One region of the Peribacillus simplex NBRC 15720 genome, then DNA from elsewhere that is predicted to be linked to it. Evidence: predicted binding sites of a transcription regulator. Region 1 holds the regulator's gene; the other holds the start of a gene.
What was found. The regulator CtsR, encoded in region 1, represses protease genes until heat stress. The targets are predictions, from matches to a motif close to ATGGTCAATAAAGGTCAAACA.
Positions count from the first base shown of each region.

Region 2: the regulator CtsR is predicted to act here: its motif matches at 8,016-8,036, upstream of BS1321_RS25930 (ATP-dependent Clp protease ATP-binding subunit).

Region 1 is NZ_CP017704.1:2,471,721-2,483,252, reverse strand. It holds gene BS1321_RS11810 (helix-turn-helix domain-containing protein) at 1-53, shown strand, start outside; gene dusB (tRNA dihydrouridine synthase DusB) at 77-1,075, shown strand; gene lysS (lysine--tRNA ligase) at 1,264-2,763, shown strand; rRNA gene BS1321_RS11795 (16S ribosomal RNA) at 3,187-4,737, shown strand; rRNA gene BS1321_RS11790 (23S ribosomal RNA) at 4,913-7,845, shown strand; rRNA gene rrf (5S ribosomal RNA) at 7,910-8,025, shown strand; gene BS1321_RS11780 (CtsR family transcriptional regulator) at 8,387-8,848, shown strand; gene BS1321_RS11775 (protein-arginine kinase activator protein McsA) at 8,870-9,421, shown strand; gene BS1321_RS11770 (protein-arginine kinase McsB) at 9,418-10,494, shown strand; gene clpC (ATP-dependent protease ATP-binding subunit ClpC) at 10,625-11,532, shown strand, end outside.
Region 2 is NZ_CP017704.1:5,361,929-5,373,460, forward strand. It holds gene BS1321_RS25885 (osmoprotectant ABC transporter substrate-binding protein) at 1-916, shown strand, start outside; gene BS1321_RS25890 (ABC transporter permease) at 934-1,596, shown strand; gene speD (adenosylmethionine decarboxylase) at 1,772-2,608, shown strand; gene BS1321_RS25900 (YeiH family protein) at 2,633-3,658, opposite strand; gene BS1321_RS25905 (selenium metabolism-associated LysR family transcriptional regulator) at 3,792-4,682, shown strand; gene BS1321_RS25910 (hypothetical protein) at 4,926-5,831, shown strand; gene BS1321_RS25920 (metal-dependent hydrolase) at 6,328-6,954, shown strand; gene BS1321_RS25925 (C40 family peptidase) at 7,200-7,643, shown strand; gene BS1321_RS25930 (ATP-dependent Clp protease ATP-binding subunit) at 8,076-10,202, shown strand; partial or broken gene pulA (type I pullulanase) at 10,617-11,532, shown strand, end outside.

The sequences.
Region 1 (11,532 bases):
CGGAAATTCTTCATGTTTCCATTGAGGAGCTTCAGCCACCTGAGGATAAATGAAAGAATGTTATAGGAGGCACAAAGTGTTAAAAATAGGCGATATAGAAATGAAGAATCCGGTAGTGCTAGCACCGATGGCGGGAGTCTGTAACTCGGCATTTCGCTTGACCGTTAAGGAATTTGGTGCTGGCCTTGTTTGTGCGGAGATGGTCAGTGACAAGGGAATCGTTCTTCAAAATGCTAGAACGATGAATATGCTTTATATAGATGAAAGAGAAAAGCCGTTAAGTTTACAAATATTTGGCGGTGAAAAGAAATCTTTGGTGGAAGCTGCACAATTCGTAGATAAAAATACAAATGCTGATATCATTGATATCAACATGGGTTGCCCTGTCCCTAAGATCACTAAATGTGACGCAGGGGCAAAGTGGCTTCTCGATCCGAATAAGATTTATGAAATGGTTTCAGCTGTGGTCGATGCCGTTGAAAAGCCGGTAACGGTGAAAATGCGCATAGGCTGGGATGAAGAGCATGTCTTTGCTATTCAAAATGCCCAGGCTGTTGAACGCGCAGGTGGTAAAGCTGTTTCCATGCATGGCAGAACTCGAGTGCAAATGTATGAAGGAAAGGCTAACTGGGACATCATTCGTGAAGTGAAGAAATCGATCAATATTCCTCTTATTGGGAACGGTGATGTGGAAACTCCACAGGATGCCGAAAGAATGCTGAAAGAAACTGGTGTTGACGGAGTCATGATCGGCCGTGCGGCTCTAGGTAACCCATGGATGATTTACCGAACTGTAAAATATTTAGAAACCGGACAATTGATGGATGAGCCTTCTGTTCGTGAAAAGATGGATGTTTGCGTTCTTCACATGGATCGTCTAATTGCATTGAAGAATGAAAATGTCGCCGTTCGTGAAATGCGCAAGCATGCATCTTGGTATTTAAAAGGTGTTAAAGGGAATGCTAAGGCTCGTAAAGGGATCAATGATTGTGAAACAAGGGAAGATGTTGTAAGTCTTCTTTATGGACTTGTTGATGATATTGAAGCGAAGCAACAGAATATCCAAATGGTCTGATGTTTGACATTACCTTCCTGTTTTCCTATAATACGCTTATCTTGAACTGCCAGTAATCCTGGCAGTTTTTATATGTACATAAACAAGATTTTAAGATAAAAAGCTGTTGAATTCCTTTACTTTATGTAAGAATAAATAAGTATGCAAAAGAATTTTTGATTAATTATATAAGGCTTTTATTAATAAAGATGGAGATGATTTTCGTGAGTCATGAAGAATTGAATGACCAACTGCAGGTAAGACGCGATAAAATGCAGACCATGATTGATAATGGTCAAGACCCTTTCGGGAGCAGATTCGAGCGCACCCATACAACTAAGGAGATAGTCAGTGCCTATGGGGAATTAGAAAAAGAAGACCTTGAGGAAAAAGAAATTGAGGTTACGATTGCTGGCCGTGTCATGACGAAGCGTGGAAAAGGGAAAGCGGGATTTGCCCATATCCAGGATATTAGCGGTCAAATCCAAATCTACGTCCGTTTGGATAACATAGGTGAAGATTCTTACCAAATTTTCAACCAAACCGATCTTGGCGATATCGTAGGAGTAACTGGCGTTATTTTCAAAACGAAAGTCGGGGAACTTTCCATTAAAGCTAAAGAATATGTGTTCCTTGCTAAAGCGCTTCGCCCGTTACCTGATAAATTTCATGGTCTAAAGGATGTTGAAGAGCGTTATCGGAAACGTTATGTCGATTTAATTACAAATGAGGAAAGTAAAAACACGTTGATCATGCGCAGTCGTATTGTACAAGCCATGAGACGGTATTTGGACGATCAAGGATACCTTGAAGTGGAGACGCCTCTATTGCACTCTGTTGCTGGTGGAGCTGCTGCACGCCCTTTCCTTACTCACCATAATGCCTTGGATATGCCTTTGAATTTAAGGATTGCCATTGAACTTCACCTAAAACGCTTAATCGTTGGCGGATTGGAGAAAGTTTATGAAATTGGCCGGGTTTTCAGAAATGAAGGAGTATCCACAAGACATAATCCTGAATTCACATTGATTGAATTATACGAGGCTTATGCGGATTACCAAGATATCATGAGTTTAACGGAAAACCTGATTGCCCATATAGCTCAAGAAGTTTTGGGGACTACTACCATCCAGTATGGGGAGTATGAGATAGAGTTAAAACCGGAATGGAAACGACTTCACATGGTTGACGCTGTAAAAGAATATACTGGCGTGGACTTCTGGACTCAAATGAGTAAAGAAGAAGCGCAACAGCTTGCTAAAGAAAATGGGATTGAAATTAAGGAATCCATGGAGTTCGGCCATATCGTAAATGAATTCTTTGAACAAAAGGTGGAAGATAAGTTAATTCAACCTACATTCATCTATGGACATCCTGTGGAAATCTCTCCTTTAGCAAAGAAAAATCCGGAAGATTCCCGTTTCACAGATCGTTTTGAGTTATTCATTGTAGGTAGGGAGCATGCAAATGCCTTCACGGAACTTAATGATCCTATTGATCAACGTCAACGCTTTGAAGCTCAATTAAAAGAACGAGAGCAAGGTAATGATGAAGCTCATGAAATGGATGAAGATTTCTTGGAGGCGTTAGAATACGGAATGCCGCCTACTGGCGGACTGGGAATTGGTGTTGACCGTTTGGTTATGCTATTGACCAATTCTCCTTCTATACGTGACGTCCTGTTATTCCCGCTAATGAGACATCGCTAATATAAGCAAAATGAGTTTTGATTGCAGGGCCGAATTCGGATGGCTGGGATCATTGGGCGTAGCTCTTGATCCTGGTTAGTCCAATTCGGTTTTTGTTTTTTAATTATAATTTCATGTCTTTTAATAGATTGGATTATAGGGTTTGAAAGAAAAATAACATTATCTCGAAAAAACTTTATAAAAGGTATTGCGCAGTTAACGTAATGGTGTTATATTTATATCTGTCGTTACGAACGAGTTGCAAACAGATTACAAACTTTTAAAAAGTTTTAAAAAGTTGTTGACTCAGAGTAAAGAAAATGTTATTATAAATAAGCTGTTCCGAAAGAGATTGCTCTTTGAAAACTGAACAAAACAAAGCGCCAACGTTAAATTTTAAGTGAGCACACACTATTAAAAAAGCAAATGAGCAAGTCAAACATTTCTTCGGAGAGTTTGATCCTGGCTCAGGACGAACGCTGGCGGCGTGCCTAATACATGCAAGTCGAGCGAATCGACGGGAGCTTGCTCCCTGAGATTAGCGGCGGACGGGTGAGTAACACGTGGGCAACCTGCCTATAAGACTGGGATAACTTCGGGAAACCGGAGCTAATACCGGATACGTTCTTTTCTCGCATGAGAGAAGATGGAAAGACGGTTTACGCTGTCACTTATAGATGGGCCCGCGGCGCATTAGCTAGTTGGTGAGGTAATGGCTCACCAAGGCGACGATGCGTAGCCGACCTGAGAGGGTGATCGGCCACACTGGGACTGAGACACGGCCCAGACTCCTACGGGAGGCAGCAGTAGGGAATCTTCCGCAATGGACGAAAGTCTGACGGAGCAACGCCGCGTGAACGAAGAAGGCCTTCGGGTCGTAAAGTTCTGTTGTTAGGGAAGAACAAGTACCAGAGTAACTGCTGGTACCTTGACGGTACCTAACCAGAAAGCCACGGCTAACTACGTGCCAGCAGCCGCGGTAATACGTAGGTGGCAAGCGTTGTCCGGAATTATTGGGCGTAAAGCGCGCGCAGGTGGTTCCTTAAGTCTGATGTGAAAGCCCACGGCTCAACCGTGGAGGGTCATTGGAAACTGGGGAACTTGAGTGCAGAAGAGGAAAGTGGAATTCCAAGTGTAGCGGTGAAATGCGTAGAGATTTGGAGGAACACCAGTGGCGAAGGCGACTTTCTGGTCTGTAACTGACACTGAGGCGCGAAAGCGTGGGGAGCAAACAGGATTAGATACCCTGGTAGTCCACGCCGTAAACGATGAGTGCTAAGTGTTAGAGGGTTTCCGCCCTTTAGTGCTGCAGCTAACGCATTAAGCACTCCGCCTGGGGAGTACGGCCGCAAGGCTGAAACTCAAAGGAATTGACGGGGGCCCGCACAAGCGGTGGAGCATGTGGTTTAATTCGAAGCAACGCGAAGAACCTTACCAGGTCTTGACATCCTCTGACAACCCTAGAGATAGGGCTTTCCCCTTCGGGGGACAGAGTGACAGGTGGTGCATGGTTGTCGTCAGCTCGTGTCGTGAGATGTTGGGTTAAGTCCCGCAACGAGCGCAACCCTTGATCTTAGTTGCCAGCATTCAGTTGGGCACTCTAAGGTGACTGCCGGTGACAAACCGGAGGAAGGTGGGGATGACGTCAAATCATCATGCCCCTTATGACCTGGGCTACACACGTGCTACAATGGATGGTACAAAGGGCTGCAAACCTGCGAAGGTAAGCGAATCCCATAAAGCCATTCTCAGTTCGGATTGTAGGCTGCAACTCGCCTACATGAAGCCGGAATCGCTAGTAATCGCGGATCAGCATGCCGCGGTGAATACGTTCCCGGGCCTTGTACACACCGCCCGTCACACCACGAGAGTTTGTAACACCCGAAGTCGGTGAGGTAACCTTTATGGAGCCAGCCGCCTAAGGTGGGACAGATGATTGGGGTGAAGTCGTAACAAGGTAGCCGTATCGGAAGGTGCGGCTGGATCACCTCCTTTCTAAGGATAATTACGAGAGCGCTTTTGTTTTGTTCAGTTTTGAATGAGTAATTCATTCAGATAGGAAAGACAACATCACGATGTGATGGATTCTTTCTGCTTTGTTCCTTGAAAACTAGATAATAGATAGAAGGCAATTAATTTTTTTCAAAGCATCTGTAAGATCTTTTTTAACGGTTAAGTTAGAAAGGGCGCACGGTGGATGCCTTGGCACTAGGAGCCGATGAAGGACGGGACTAACACCGATATGCTTCGGGGAGCTGTAAGTAAGCTTTGATCCGGAGATTTCCGAATGGGGAAACCCACTGTTCGTAATGGAACAGTATCTTTACCTGAATACATAGGGTACTGAAGGCAGACCCGGGGAACTGAAACATCTAAGTACCCGGAGGAAGAGAAAGCAAATGCGATTTCCTGAGTAGCGGCGAGCGAAACGGAATTAGCCCAAACCAAGAGGCTTGCCTCTTGGGGTTGTAGGACACTCAACATGGAGTTACAAAGGAACGGGGTAAATGAAGTGATCTGGAAAGGTCCGTCAAAGAAGGTAAAAACCCTGTAGTTGAAACTTCGTTCCCTCCTGAGTGGATCCTGAGTACGGCGGGACACGAGAAATCCCGTCGGAAGCAGGGAGGACCATCTCCCAAGGCTAAATACTCCCTAGTGACCGATAGTGAACCAGTACCGTGAGGGAAAGGTGAAAAGCACCCCGGAAGGGGAGTGAAATAGATCCTGAAACCGTGTGCCTACAAGTAGTCAAAGCCCGTTAATGGGTAATGGCGTGCCTTTTGTAGAATGAACCGGCGAGTTACGATTTCATGCGAGGTTAAGTTGATAAGACGGAGCCGCAGCGAAAGCGAGTCTGAATAGGGCGAATGAGTATGAGGTCGTAGACCCGAAACCAGGTGATCTACCCATGTCCAGGGTGAAGTTCAGGTAACACTGAATGGAGGCCCGAACCCACGCACGTTGAAAAGTGCGGGGATGAGGTGTGGGTAGCGGAGAAATTCCAATCGAACCTGGAGATAGCTGGTTCTCTCCGAAATAGCTTTAGGGCTAGCCTCAAGATGAGAGTATTGGAGGTAGAGCACTGATTGGACTAGGGGCCCCCAACGGGTTACCGAATTCAGTCAAACTCCGAATGCCAAATACTTATTCTTGGGAGTCAGACTGCGAGTGATAAGATCCGTAGTCGAAAGGGAAACAGCCCAGACCACCAGCTAAGGTCCCAAAGTATACGTTAAGTGGAAAAGGATGTGGAGTTGCTTAGACAACCAGGATGTTGGCTCAGAAGCAGCCACCATTTAAAGAGTGCGTAATAGCTCACTGGTCGAGTGACTCCGCGCCGAAAATGTACCGGGGCTAAACGTATCACCGAAGCTGTGGATTGACACCGTATGGTGTCGATGGTAGGAGAGCGTTCTAAGGGCGTTGAAGTCAGACCGGAAGGACTGGTGGAGCGCTTAGAAGTGAGAATGCCGGTATGAGTAGCGAAAGAAGGGTGAGAATCCCTTCCACCGAATGCCTAAGGTTTCCTGAGGAAGGCTCGTCCGCTCAGGGTTAGTCGGGACCTAAGCCGAGGCCGAAAGGCGTAGGCGATGGACAACAGGTTGATATTCCTGTACCACCTATACATCGTTTGAACGATGGGGGGACGCAGAAGGATAGGGTAAGCGCGCTGTTGGATATGCGCGTCCAAGCAGTTAGGCCGGAAACGAGGCAAATCCCGTTTCCATTAAGGCGGAGCTGTGATGGCGAGGGAAATATAGTACCGAAGTTCCTGATTCCACGCTGCCAAGAAAAGCCTCTAGTGAGATGTAAGGTGCCCGTACCGCAAACCGACACAGGTAGGCGAGGAGAGAATCCTAAGGTGTGCGAGAGAACTCTCGTTAAGGAACTCGGCAAAATGACCCCGTAACTTCGGGAGAAGGGGTGCTTTTTAGGGTGAATAGCCCAGAAAAGCCGCAGTGAATAGGCCCAGGCGACTGTTTAGCAAAAACACAGGTCTCTGCGAAGCCGCAAGGCGAAGTATAGGGGCTGACACCTGCCCGGTGCTGGAAGGTTAAGGGGAGAGGTTAGCGCAAGCGAAGCTTTGAACCGAAGCCCCAGTAAACGGCGGCCGTAACTATAACGGTCCTAAGGTAGCGAAATTCCTTGTCGGGTAAGTTCCGACCCGCACGAAAGGTGTAACGATCTGGGCACTGTCTCAACGAGAGACTCGGTGAAATTATAGTACCTGTGAAGATGCAGGTTACCCGCGACAGGACGGAAAGACCCCGTGGAGCTTTACTGCAGCCTGATATTGAATTTTGGTACAGCTTGTACAGGATAGGTAGGAGCCTGAGAAGCCGGAGCGCTAGCTTCGGTGGAGGCGTTGGTGGGATACTACCCTGGCTGTATTGAAATTCTAACCCGCGCCCCTTATCGGGGTGGGAGACAGTGTCAGGTGGGCAGTTTGACTGGGGCGGTCGCCTCCTAAAGAGTAACGGAGGCGCCCAAAGGTTCCCTCAGAATGGTTGGAAATCATTCGTAGAGTGTAAAGGCACAAGGGAGCTTGACTGCGAGACCTACAAGTCGAGCAGGGACGAAAGTCGGGCTTAGTGATCCGGTGGTTCCGCATGGAAGGGCCATCGCTCAACGGATAAAAGCTACCCCGGGGATAACAGGCTTATCTCCCCCAAGAGTCCACATCGACGGGGAGGTTTGGCACCTCGATGTCGGCTCATCGCATCCTGGGGCTGTAGTCGGTCCCAAGGGTTGGGCTGTTCGCCCATTAAAGCGGTACGCGAGCTGGGTTCAGAACGTCGTGAGACAGTTCGGTCCCTATCCGTCGCGGGCGCAGGAAATTTGAGAGGAGCTGTCCTTAGTACGAGAGGACCGGGATGGACGCACCGCTGGTGTACCAGTTGTCTTGCCAAAGGCATAGCTGGGTAGCTACGTGCGGACGGGATAAGTGCTGAAAGCATCTAAGCATGAAGCCCCCCTCAAGATGAGATTTCCCATGGCGCAAGCTAGTAAGATCCCTGAAAGATGATCAGGTTGATAGGTCAGAGGTGGAAGCGTGGCGACATGTGGAGCTGACTGATACTAATAGATCGAGGACTTAACCAACGCTTTTTAAAAAATGAAATACCTTCTTATTATCTAGTTTTGAAGGAACAACGTTCCTTTCATGTTTGGTGGCGATAGCGAAGAGGTCACACCCGTTCCCATTCCGAACACGGCAGTTAAGCTCTTCAGCGCCGATGGTAGTTGGGGGTTTCCCCCTGTGAGAGTAGGACGCCGCCAAGCCATTTCAAAGATCAGCCATTCTGGCTGGTCTTTTTTGATGTTCGTAATTAAAAAAGGTTTTATAATTCAAGGGACAGCATAGGGCTGGCCTTATTTGAATTGGTTACAATATCATGAGGGGGAATGGGGCAAAATTCAAGTGGTGAAACCTTAAGGAGAAGAAAAAATATCAGGTTTTGCATTTATCGTTTTAGGGTATTTATGTAAGATATTTCAACTTTAATGTTCAATGAGGTATGTAATTACATATAATTTGGAGAAAATGGATAATACAGAAAGAAAGTGCGTTTAAGTTGCAAAATGGATTATTCCTTGTATAATAATAGTCAAATATAGTCAAAGTCAGAATGGAGGAGGCTGAGTGAGAAACATATCTGATGTTATCGAAACTTATTTGAAGCAAGTACTTGAAATAAGTCAAAAAGATATCTTAGAGATTAAAAGAAGTGAAATAGCAGATAAATTTCAGTGTGTGCCTTCTCAAATCAATTACGTAATCAATACCAGGTTTACCATCGAGAGAGGTTATGTTGTAGAGAGTAAGCGTGGAGGCGGCGGTTATATACGCATCATGAAAGTCGAATCACAGGATTCCGTGCAACTTATCAACCAATTATTATCGCTTATTGGTTCCAGGGTAACTCAATCGATGGCTGAAGGAGTAATTTCAAGGCTGATGAATGAAGACGTCATTAATGAAAGAGAAGCAAAGATTATGATGAGCGTCATAGATAGATCGGTGATTTATATCGACCTACCTGACCGCGATGAGCTTAGGGCAAGAATTTTAACTGCGATGCTTACGACTTTAAAATATAAATGAAACTGGCAGAGGTGATGAACGTTGATTTGCCAAGAATGTCATCAAAGGCCTGCTACCCTGCACTTCACCAAAATCATCAATGGAATAAAGACTGAAGTCATGATTTGTGAGAAATGTGCTCAGGAAAAAGGTGAAATGTTCATGGATGCAGGTGGACCTGGTTTTTCAATAAATAATTTATTAGCAGGATTGTTGAATATGGAGTCGAATATTCAACAGACAAAGGCAAATGCATTTCCCAAAACGGAAGAGAGGCGTTGCCCGCATTGTCATCGATCTTATAAAGAATTTGTCCATATTGGTAAGTTTGGCTGTGCCGAATGTTATAAGACGTTCAATGAACAGTTAAATCCCATTTTAAAGAGGGTTCATAGCGGCAATACAGCACATATAGGGAAAATTCCAAAAAGGATTGGTGGCACCATATATCTTCGAAAGCAAATTTTGGATTTGAAAGAAGTTTTAAAGGTCCACATTGATCAAGAGGAGTTTGAGAAAGCGGCAGAGGTAAGAGATAAGGTTCGTTCCCTTGAAAAAAGGTATGAAGCACAAGAGGGAGGCGAGGAATTATGAGCTTGGAAAAGTTTGTAGAAAACGCCTTGAGTTCCTGGATGAGTGCCGAAGGGCCGGAAATCGATATTGTATTGAGTTCGCGGATTCGGCTGGCTAGGAATTTCAAAGACTTTACCTTCCCAACCTCCTTTTCTAACGAAGAAGCTAAAAAAATCATTGAATTGGTCAAAAAAAGAATCGAAGAGGAAGTAACTCCAGAGATTGGAAAACTGGAACTTTTAGAGATTGACCAATTGCAGCCACTGGAAAAGCGCGTTCTTGTTGAAAAACATTTAATCAGTCCTCATTTAGTTGAAGACTCAGCGAAAAGCGCATGTCTCCTTTCAGAAAATGAAGAAATAAGTATCATGATAAACGAGGAGGATCATCTCCGTATTCAATGTTTAATGTCGGGGTTGCAGCTAAAGGAAACCTTAAAGATTGCAAATGTTCTTGACGATTGGATTGAAGAATCCATAGACTATGCATATGATGAAGAAAGAGGTTACCTAACTAGTTGTCCGACTAATGTGGGAACAGGATTAAGGGCTTCAGTCATGATGCATCTTCCGGGCCTGGTCCTTACACAACAGATGAATAATATCATACCGGCTATCAACCAATTGGGGTTGGTGGTTCGAGGGATTTATGGAGAGGGCAGTCAAGCGTTAGGAAATATTTTTCAAATCTCTAATCAAATTACTCTTGGAAAGTCGGAAAGGGATATCGTTGAAGATTTAACAAGTGTAGTGCAACAAATCATAGCTCAGGAACGGTCAGCGAGGGATGCATTAGCAAGGACTTCCCACATACAATTAGAAGATAGAATTTTCCGTTCATATGGGATTTTGTCCAATGCTCGAATCATCGAGACCAAGGAAGCTGCTACTTGTATCTCCGATGTTAGGTTAGGGATAGATCTTGGGTATATAAAAAATATATCTAAAAGCATTCTAAATGAGTTGATGATTTTGACGCAGTCGGGATTTTTACAAAAGTACGCAGGTGGCCCTTTAAGACCCCATGAAAGGGATATCCGTAGAGCAGCACTCATCCGGGAACGCTTGAATTTCACGGAACATTCCTCCTCATAGAGGTCATTGACCTCTTTAGGGAGTATTAAATTTCATGTAATAGATATGGAGCAAGAAGAAGCTTCTGCCATTACTTAGAGAATTGCCAGCAACTTTATTCAAAACGAAAATTCTTAAGGAGGAATTCCCTATGATGTTTGGTCGTTTTACTGAAAGAGCCCAGAAAGTATTAGCATTAGCCCAAGAAGAGGCAATCCGTTTAGGTCATAATAATATTGGTACGGAACATATTTTACTGGGCCTGGTCCGAGAAGGTGATGGTATTGCAGCCAAAGCGTTATATGCTCTTGGATTGGGCCCGGAAAAGATTCAGAAAGAAGTGGAAAATTTAATCGGCCGTGGACAGGATACGGCTCAAACGATACATTATACCCCAAGAGCCAAGAAAGTGATTGAGCTTTCCATGGATGAGGCAAGAAAATTAGGTCACTCATATGTTGGGACAGAGCATGTTCTTCTAGGTCTTATACGAGAAGGGGAAGGTGTAGCTGCCCGCGTATTGAATAATCTGGGAGTAAGTTTAAATAAAGCTCGACAACAAGTATTACAACTCTTGGGCAGCAATGAATCAGGTGGTCATCAAGGTTCAGCCGCTTCAAATGCAAGCACGCCGACACTGGATGGCCTAGCCCGTGATTTAACGGCGATTGCCAGGGAAGGAAGCTTGGATCCCGTTATCGGAAGAGGTAAGGAAATACAGCGTGTCATTGAGGTATTAAGCCGTCGTACGAAAAATAACCCCGTATTAATCGGTGAACCTGGGGTAGGTAAAACAGCCATTGCTGAAGGGCTTGCCCAACAGATTATCAATAATGAGGTACCTGAAATTTTACGTGATAAACGCGTAATGACACTTGATATGGGTACTGTAGTGGCTGGTACTAAATACCGTGGTGAATTTGAGGACCGATTGAAGAAAGTTATGGATGAAATACGTCAGGCGGGTAATATCATCTTATTCATCGATGAATTGCATACATTGATTGGTGCAGGTGGTGCAGAAGGTGCCATTGATGCCTCCAATATCCTTAAACCATC
Region 2 (11,532 bases), 2.8 Mb from region 1:
GTATAAAAAAATAAGAAGTACAATTTTAATGGCCCTTTTAGTTTGTTCATTAATGATCACCGGCTGTTCCTTGCCTGGTTTAGGGTCATCTTCTGAAACTACTGTTAAGATCGGTGCCCAAAGCATGACCGAATCCGAAATCCTGGCGAACATGATCGCTCAACTCCTTGAAAGGAATACGGAACTTGATACGAAAATCATCAAAAATCTAGGTTCGAATTTCGTTCAGCAAAAAGCGATGGAGACCGGTGATATAGATATAGCCGCAACTCGATATACAGGGACTGATTTAACGAGTGTCCTGGGACAGGAAATCGAAAAGGATCCAGTAAAGGCGATGGAAATTGTTCAAAGGGAATTCAAAGAACAATATGGGTTCAAATTTTTTGATTCTTATGGATTCGATAATACTTATGCATTTACGATTTCAAACAAATTGGCAGAGGAAAAAGGGTATCAGAAAATATCTGATCTGGAAAAGGATGCAGATGATTTAAGGTTAGGTGTAGATAGTGCTTGGCTGAAAAGAAAAGGGGATGGTTATAAAGGGTTTGTCGATACATATGGATTGGAGTTTGGGGAAACTTATCCGATGCAGATTGGCTTGGTATACGATGCAGTTAAAAATGGACAGATGGATATTGTCCTTGCATATTCCTCAGATGGACGGATTAAGGTTAATGATTTGAAGCTTTTAGAAGATGATAAACAATATTTCCCACCATATGACTGTTCACCGGTCGTTACCGAAGAATTATTGGAACGATATCCTGAAATTGAAGATGAACTTAACAAGTTACTTGGCGAAATCACTACAGAAACCATGCAGGAACTGAACTATGAAGTTGATGGGAACTTGAAGGAGCCATCGGTCGTAGCATCGGAATTCCTTAAAGCACATAATTATTTTGAATAAATGGGAGGTGCAAACTAATGGAAACCTTGCAACAACTGGGAACTTATTATTCACAAAATTGGATGTATGTACTTACTGAATTTTATCGTCACTTTTTAATGTCCGCTTACGGGGTTTTATTTGCAGCAATTGTAGCCATCCCGATAGGCATTTTCATTGCGAAACATAAGAAATTGAGTAATTGGGTATTTTCGATAACGAATGTTATACAAACCACACCAGCATTGGCTATGCTAGCTCTCCTTATGCTAGTAATGGGGTTAGGAACAAATACGGTAATCTTATCATTATTTTTATATTCCTTACTGCCAATCCTGAGGAACACTTATGTAGGAATTACAAGTATAGATCATGCTTATTTAGAATCTGGCAAGGCAATGGGGATGACAAAGCTGCAGTTACTAAGAATGGTCGAACTGCCATTATCTCTGTCTGTTATCATGGCTGGCTTACGTACAGCGCTTGTCGTTGCAATTGGAGTAACTGCTGTCGGTACATTCGTAGGGGCTGGCGGACTGGGGGATATCATTGTCAGGGGAACGAATGCTTCAAATGGAACGGCAATCATACTTGCAGGAGCAATCCCGACGGCATTGATGGCCATTCTCTCAGATCTTTTACTCGGATGGCTGGAACGAATCCTTTCACCGATAAAAAAGAAAAAAATTCATACTGCCTAAAACAAATCAGGATAATAAAAGAGCCATTGCATTGTTAATGTAATGGCTCTTTCTTGTGCAGAAAATAACGATTACCGATTAGAAGTCAGAAGCTGAGACTGGCAGACATAGTTTTTTATTTCAGAAAAAGGGTAACTATAAGGATAGTCGTAAAAAAATATAAGGGGAATCAATCATGAAACTTACACCAGAGCAACGTATTGAACTTCATGGCTTTAATAATCTTACGAAATCTTTAAGCTTTAATATGTATGATATTTGTTACACAAAAACCAGGGAAGAGAGAGAGGCATACCTGGATTATATCGATGAACAATATAATGCAGATAGGCTTTCGAATATCTTGCACAATGTTTCTGATTTAATAGGGGCGCATGTTTTAAATACGGCGAAACAGGATTATGTCCCTCAAGGCGCCAGTGTAACCATTCTTGTTTCAGAAGGACCTGTCGTCGAAGTACCTACGGGAACTTATGAGGAATCACCTGGGCCTTTACCTGATAATGTGGTCATGCAACTGGATAAAAGCCATATTACCGTACATACATACCCTGAATACCATCCAAATGAAGGCATTAGCACATTCAGGGCCGATATCGATGTCTCTACTTGTGGAGAAATATCTCCTCTTAAAGCCCTTAATTATCTCATTCATTCCTTCGATACCGACATTATCACGATTGATTACCGTGTAAGAGGCTTTACAAGAGATAAAGATGGGCGGAAATTGTTCATTGATCACGATATTAATTCAATCCAAAACTATATTCCTGATGAAGTAAAAGGTTTATATGACATGATTGATGTGAATGTATACCAAGAAAATATATTCCATACAAAATGTAAGCTGAAAAGATTCGATATTAACAATTACTTATTCGGTTATTCAGAGGAAAAGCTGAATAAAGAGGAAAGGCAAGAAATTATAGAAAGACTTCAAACGGAGATGGATGAAATTTTTTATGGTGCCAATGTTCCACATCCAATAGAAAAAAACAAGCATGCCGATTAAGGGATGCTTGTTTTAATTGAAAAGTTAATTTAAATGGAAAACCTGAACCAATACATACCCAAGACAAGTCAATAAGATAGAGCCGATCAGTCCAGCTATAAAAGGTTTACCGCCATATTTTCTAAATGTTACAAGGTCAATATTCAATCCTAGTCCTGCCATGGACATAGCCATGAGGATATAGGAAAGCATAACAAGTTTATCGGCTACTGGTTCAGGAACTGCACCAGTAGAGTAAAGGGCACTCAATAATAAAAATCCAAAAATAAACCACGGTATCTGATTGGACTTCCAAGAAAATTTCTTTCCGGTATTTGTTGATCGTTCTTTCCAATTCATGATGAATCCAATTAAAATGGCAACTGGAATGAGCAGGGCCACCCTAGTCAATTTGACCACCACCGCCAAGTCGACTGCCTCATTTCCCCCTGGTGCTGCTGCAGCGATGACGTGAGCAATTTCATGGAGTGTCGCACCCGAGAAAATACCATATCCATTATCGGATAACTCCAATAATGGATATAGGATCGTATATCCGAAAGTGAAGGTTGTACCTAAAACAGCAACCGTCGCTACAGCTATAGCTGTATCTTTTTCTTTTGCTTTTATTTGCGAGGAAATTGCCAGGATGGCAGCAGCTCCACAAATTCCCGTTCCGCAAGCTGTCAATATTCCTAGCTTTTTCTCAACTTTAAATATCCGGGTCAATCCATAAACTACTAATATAGCAAATACAAGACTAATGGCACCAACTGCAAATGTTTTCGGACCGGCATTAATAATATCCTTTAGGTTCAAGCGCATTCCCAATAAGATAATGCCCATTCTCAAAAGGATTTTACTTGAATAATTTGTACCTGCAACGGCGTAAGCAGGGACGCCAATTATCGATTTCCAAACAACACCAATCAGTATAGCGATGACTAACTGTCCCATTATATGAAGGAATGGAAGCTCTGCTAAGTATTTTGCTGCAATGGCAATTAGCAAAGTCAATGCAATTCCTTTAGTAAATCCAAGTTTTTTTGTTTCAACGTTTGTTTGTTCCAGTGTGATCACTCCATCTATGTTGATGCCTTAACTTTAAAGCTTAATTAAAAATAAGTGAAATATATTTTTGCTATTTCAATGATTACTTCTACTTATGATAAAATGAAACGCATAGGTAAATAGGGAGGTAACCATGGATCCGTTAAAAGTATTCGTCACCGTAATCGAACAGAAAAACTTTTCTAGAGCAGGGGATATCCTGAACTTGTCGCAGCCAGGAGTCAGTCTTCACATAAGGAATCTGGAAAATGAGTTAGGAACGAAATTAATTTATCGTTCTCCAAAACAAGTACAAATAACAGAGCCGGGAAAAATTCTGTATAGACATGCAAAGCAAATGCTTAATCATTATGAGACAGCAATAAGAGAAATAAATGAATTTAATAACGTGGTTAGCGGAACGATGAAAATAGGTGCAAGCTTCACGATAGGGGAATACTACCTTCCAAAAGTTTTAGCAGAATTTGCGGCTCAATATCCGATGGTGGACATACAAATCATCATCTCAAATTCTAATGAAGTCATTCAAGGGATACGATCGAATAAGCTTGATATCGGCTTGATTGAAGGTGAAACGGACTATAAAGATATAGATGTCAGACCATTCATGAATGACGAGATGATCGTCGTCGTCCCCCCGGTTCATCCACTTTCACAGATGGATCTCATCGAGGGCACTTTGCTCCAAAACCAAACATGGGTACTTAGGGAGGAAGGATCGGGAACCCGTACATATTCCGATAAACTTCTGAGCAGTATGGAATTAAACATAAAGAAAACCTTTATTTTCACCAGTATCCAAGGAGTGAAAGAAGCGGTGATGGCTGGGCTTGGCATTGCTCTGTTATCACGATTGACTGTACAAAAAGAACTGAAGTCCAATGAATTGAAAACCTTTCATTTGAAAAATGAACCCATTATAAGACCTTTTTCAATCGTGAAAAAGTTAGACTTCGAAGCATCAAAAGCCATGGAGTTGTTTTTAAGGAAGGTCGAAGAATTTGCGATAAAAGGGCAGTCCTAAATAAAACTCCTAAACATTTGCTCATCCTTTCATTTTCAATGAGGAGGATGGGCATTTTTAACGACGAAATATTTTTAATTTTACTGAAAACGTCGAAAGTATTTTGGAATATGTCAATCATTAAATGAATTTTACGTATTTTCACATAATGGTAAACATATAAATTAAATAGGTAGTCTCCAGGAAGTTCTAAGTCCCTGTAGACTTGTCCTGATATTAATAATCTTAAAAGGAGCAACCACATTGGCTATAGAGGAGCAGAAAGATAAGCGGATTTCTGTTTTCGACAGGATTATAGGATTCATGCCAAAATTTTATGTAATTGGGACAATTTTAATTTTTTTTTATACGCTAGTTGCGATGGCACATTTAGGTATCCAAACTTTGAAAAAGCCAGAGGAAACCGTTGTACCTGCCACCCCTATTTCTCAGGGCTTTGAACATACATTGATAACGTTAATCATCGAACCGATCGTAACGTCTGAATTTTATCAAATCATCTTTAACACGTTATTTCTTTACCTTGTTTGGATACTGCTTTTCCTATTAGCACCGATTGCTTTTTATCGTTTAAAACACTTTAAATTTTTTAATATCGAAATTGAAATTGAAAAACAAGATGCAGCCGTTTATGAAGTATTCAGCATGAGCAGTTCGAAAATGAAATTTGCTGCGTATCTGACATCCGAGGAGTATCAATTGGAGATATCAGAGGAAATTGCCAACAGCAAAGACTTTAAAACACCCTTAATCTATACATTGGACTGTGCCGTGGACTTTTATTCCAATCAATTAGGACTTTCCTTTACCTATGATATCTATACCCTGAACCAGTTCAAGAAAGCGAAGCTGCCTAAATCCATCAAAGCGATGCTTGATAAGTCCATTCAAACTGGCGATCCTTGCATCACCAATAAAAGCAACAGTGATAGTGAATATTACAAGAACTTCCTCCTGCATTATTTTGAAAACATGGATGGGAAATTTGTCACCGTCCTGAATAGCTATCAAACTGAATTTGATACGTTCGATAAATCACTAATCAAGATCCTGCAAAATGTCATATACGATTACTATCTACAGTATAACTATATTTATGAAGTAAGCGAGAAGATGGAGAAGAATGAAGCGATTTCCCAAAGTAAATAAAAAAACCACCCTACAAGTGGTTATTTTTTTTGGAAAGATGATTGTTAATTATATTTTGGACAATTACATTATTACCAATGAGCTCAGACGATTTCTTTACGTTTTGTTCCCGAAAATCCATGTTCTTTATTTTCTTAGACTTTTTCCCATTTTTAAAATTATTGAAGGCATTTAAAAAGGCTATCTGAATCACTCCCCTTATAGATTAGTATATTCATATTTTGGCTAAAATTTCATGAAAAACCTCAATTTATAGAAAATATTTTGCGGGTTTTTAGGGATGAAAATTACCTAAACAAAGCAATTATAGACACTCTAGAAGAATTGATTTTAATTTAGAACGGGGGATTTATAAACTCTAATTATTGATTACTAGGCTTTTTTATAAGAAATAAAGAAATTTCCCCAAAATTATTGTATAGTTAATGTAGGGATTCGAACAAACATTCGTTTCTTGCGAACAGTGACTACTTCTTAGAGGGACAGGAGAGAGACAGTGAACGGTACAGCACACATGGCTTTAGGGGCAACAGTTGGATTCTTGACGGCAAACACACTTCAAACAGATCCAACCACCACTTTATTCTTGGTTGGCATTGGGGGAGTTTCAGGCCTAATGCCCGATATGGATATTGATGGGAAGTTAAGTAATAGGATTACTTTTTCACATAAGTTTATCCGAACGATAGCACAAACTATAGGGATATTAATGATCATTTATAGTCTTTTGGAAGGCTCTGGTACGGAAAAGTGGATCGGTGTAGGGGCAGGAATCGGTATCATCATTATTTCATCATTCATTACACAAAGGCATATGCTGACCTTGACTGGATTAGCGGTTTTAGGCGGCGGTTTATCTTTGCAGGAAAGCTGGTTGTGGCTGTTAGGCGTTTATATTATCCTGGCATCCTTTACAGCACATAGAAGTTATACCCATTCGATTGCAGGTATCGCTTTCTTTGGCATCATTGCCTTTCAATTCGAAGCCTTTATGGGGATTGACGGGATTTTCACTACTTGTTTATTAGGATACATAAGCCATTTAATCGCTGACATGAAATTTTTACCTTTTAATAAGCGAGGGGTAAAGTTATTTTTGCCATTTTTCTCAAAAGAATTTTAACAGTGGGTACCAGTACCACTGTTATTTTTATTGTAATGATGCTTTGCTAGTTTTGAAAATGATACTTAAAAGTAAATTGAATTAAAGTTGATTATTCATGCCAAAATTCGACTTTTTTTTAGTTTTTATATGGTCATTCTTCCTAAATCTACTAAATGTAACATATTTGTAAAGATCCTGTGATGCGAGTGATATACCTTTTCTAGTATATTAGGTTTAGCAAATCACATCAGGGGGTAAAAAATTTGTTTAAGAAAATTGTCGTCGGATTGTCATTGGCTATCATGCTTGCTTTGGTATCTTTTGCAGGGGACCAAGCGGAAGCAGCTTCATATCATACAAAAGCGATTAAAGTAGCCAAAAGTGAATTAGGTACAAAATATAAAATGGGTGGCATTTCTTCATCAGGTTTTGATTGCTCAGGCTTAGTGAAATATTCATATCAAAAAGCTGGCAAGAATCTACCAAGGACAGCTGCTGATATATACAAAAAAGGAACAAAGGTTAAGACCTTACAAAAAGGTGACTTAATGTTTTTTGCACCAAATAAAGCTAAAAAACCCACACATGTGGCAATATACATAGGTGACAATCAATTCATTCACTCTTCCTCATCAAAGGGAGTGTCATACGCTAAAACCAATAATAGTTATTGGAAGCCAAAGTTTATTGGAGCAAAACGCATTTAATAGAAGGAAAGCATTTTTATAGTAACGAGTATGAGACTTCATGAAGTCTCTTTTTTTTTTAAAAAAATAAGGGTCGATGAGACACGGTCAACATTAACCATATTTGTTGGCTCTAAGACACCTTGATGCAATTAAGTAGAGGAGTGTATGTTATGATTCGTCCTCAAAGGGGTAATCAATAAAAGAGGACATACATAGAATCTTTTTATTTGACTGGAAATGGATAGTTTAATATGCTTAGCAAACCAATCCGGATGTTTCTATGAATTTACCTATCCTTATTGGTATTAGAAAATTCATAATTTCTTTATGGAAAAAATTCCAGTTCAAAATCATTGAAAGTCAAAGAAGGTCAATGTATAATAAAGTCAGAAAGTCAAAGAAGGTCAAAGTTTTATTGTGAATGTAATAATTTTAAAGGAGGAGTACTACATGCTTTGTGAAAAATGCCATGTAAACCACGCTAATATTAATGTTCACCTAAATATGAATGGTCAGGAGCATGATGTGAAACTGTGCTCCACTTGTTATAAAGAAGAGCGAAACAAACTTGGAGCAGCAATGGGGGGGATGAATACTGGGAAATTCCAATATAATGGATCCCCAAATTCATTCAATCCATTTAATTATAATGAAGTGCCTCAACCGGATTCTGTTCAAGACGAAGACGAAGGATTGCTTGAGGAGTATGGACACAATCTGACCGATGCCGCGAAAGCAGGACTTATTGATCCAGTAATCGGCAGGAATGAAGAAATAAAACGAGTCATAGAAGTTCTAAATAGACGTAATAAAAATAATCCTGTTTTAATTGGTGAACCTGGGGTAGGTAAAACAGCCATTGCTGAAGGGTTGGCTCTGGCCATCGTTGAAGGTTCAGTACCTGTTAAGTTACGAAATAAATTAGTGTATATGCTTGATATCGCGTCACTTGTTACGAACACTGGAATTCGGGGTCAATTCGAAGAACGGATGAAGCAGTTGATCGGTGAATTACAGGAAAGAAAAAATGTCATTTTATTCATCGATGAAATTCACCAAATTGTCGGGGCTGGTTCAGCAGAAGGATCAATGGATGCTGGAAATATCTTAAAACCAGCGCTTGCACGCGGCGAACTTCAGCTTGTCGGAGCAACCACTTTATCCGAATATAGGAAAATTGAAAAAGATGGTGCCCTTGAAAGACGCTTCCAGCCTGTACACGTTAATGAGCCGACAACGGCTGAGGCATTGGTCATCTTACGTGGTTTAAAAGATAGTTATGAATCTTATCATGGTGTAACATATAGTGAGGAAGCACTAAAAGCTGCAGTAGAACTTTCAAACCGCTACATTCAAGATCGTTTTCTCCCTGACAAGGCGATTGACCTGATGGATGAGGCGGGTTCTAAATTGAACTTGACCATAGAAGACGGTCAGGAAGAAGATATGAAAGAGCGTCTTGCCCAAATCTATAAAGAAAAAGAACTGGCACTAAAAGAAGAAGCATATGAAAAAGCGGCGGTTCTGCGTGATGAAGAAGAAAAATTGGAAAAGTCCTTGCAATCTGGAGAAAATTCAGTCAAACCAATCGTTACCGTCGAGGATATTCAAGTCATCATTGAACAAAAAACCGGTATACCTGTAGGTAAGTTACAGGAGGATGAGCAAGAAAGAATGATTCATCTTCAAGCGGAACTTATGAAAAAAGTCATTGGTCAGGAAGAGGCCGTTAAAAAGGTTGCAAAAGCCGTCCGCAGAAGTCGTGCAGGTTTAAAATCCAAAAACCGTCCTACCGGTTCTTTCCTTTTCGTTGGTCCAACTGGAGTAGGTAAAACAGAATTGGCAAAAACTCTTGCAGAGGAATTGTTTGGAGATAAAGAAGCGATGATTCGTCTAGACATGAGTGAGTTCATGGAGAAACATAGTGTTTCCAAGTTAATTGGTTCACCTCCTGGATACGTTGGACACGAGGAAGCAGGACAGCTAACTGAAAAAGTTCGTCGTAAACCTTACAGTATTATTTTATTGGATGAGATTGAAAAGGCACATCCAGATGTTATGCATATGTTCCTGCAAATTCTAGAAGATGGGCGGTTGACGGATAGTCAAGGCCGAACTGTTACTTTTAAAGACACTGTGATTATCATGACAAGTAATGCTGGTGTCGGAGAAAAACAGAAAGTAATGGGATTCGGTACAAGTACAGCCGTGGAAGAGGCGTCCATTCTGCAGTCGTTGGGCAGTTTCTTCAAGCCGGAATTCCTGAACAGATTTGATAGCATCATTGAATTCTCAGCATTGAAGAAGGAAGATCTTCTGCAAATCGTTGATATCATGATTTCTGAACTTGACGAAACACTTTCTGCACAAGAATTAACATTAGTCGTGACAGATGAAGCAAAACAAAAACTGATTGAATTAGGATACCATCCAACATTCGGGGCTAGACCGCTTCGTCGAGTCATTCAGGAACAACTCGAAGACGGCATCACCGACTTTATCTTTGAGCAGCCTGAAGTGAAGAACTTTACTGCAATTGTTGAAGATAACCATATGAAAATTATTAAAACACCATAAAGAGTACTAGAAATGCCTCCAAGACCGTAAAACTGTTATGGAGGCATTTTTTTATCTTTTTTAAGGTTTTCCTGATTATCTTTATTCTTCAGAGCCTATAATAGGTTAGAAATTTAAGGGAAACAAATTGATTCATTACAATTCTAATAATCCGGAAACGGATTTCAGAATTTTCTCCATAGATTTTTTGTGCGAATGTTTTTAAGCGTCATTCCGGTGGAATCATAGGTATAGGGGATTAAATAGTGTATGATAAAGCCTATTCTTTACAAGGCATATGAAAAAATATATTAAATAAATTCCTGTTTTGGAATGGGAATTTCAATGGAGGAATGACCTATTAATGATTCACTTTCTTATTTTGAAGAGGAAAATACCAATAATCGAAAACCTACTGATAAAGAAACGGAAAATCAGTTGGAATCCCTGTCCACTGCCAATATTCATTCACTAAACCCGGCAGAATTGGATCAGCTATATTTCTTTGAAGGAAAAGACTTAGGAAATTCCTATCATAAAGATAAAACGGCATTCAGGTTATGGTCCCCCGTTGCATCTGAAGTTAAGCTTGTCACTTATGAACATTGGGATGATTCCAATGGAATGGAAATTGAAATGGATCGTTCGGAAAAGGGAACCTGGACAGTTGAATTAACCGGTGATCAGGATGGATTGATTTATACATACAAGGTGAAAGTCGGAGAAATCTGGAGTGAAGCTGTAGATCCTTATGTTCGTGCAGTCACTGTCAATGGAGATAAGGGAGTCGTAATAAATTTAGCGGACACGAATCCACAAAAGTGGACCCGGAATAAACCACCGCTCGGAAAAGCAGAGGACATCATCATCTACGAATTGCATACCAGAGATTTGTCGATTCATCCTGAAAGTGGAATTCAACATAAAGGAAAATTCTTAGGAGTAATTGAAAGTGGCACTAAAGGCCCGAATGGGGTGAAAACGGGTCTGGATCATATTAAAGATTTAGGTGTAACCCATGTACAATTCATCCCCATATTCGATTTTGCTACCGTCAATGAAAAAAAATTAAATGAACCGCAATATAATTGGGGATATGATCCTCAGAATTATAACGCTCCAGAGGGTTCATACTCAACTGATCCCTATCAACCAAAAGTAAGGATCCGGGAGTTGAAGGAAATGATCCAAGGCTTACATGATCAGGGACTGCGTGTGATCATGGATGTGGTATACAATCACGTTTATTCGGTGGCTGATTCAAACTTCAATAAACTGGTACCCACCTACTTTTTTCGCTATAACGCCGACGGTACATTATCGAATGGCACTGGTGTTGGAAATGACACGG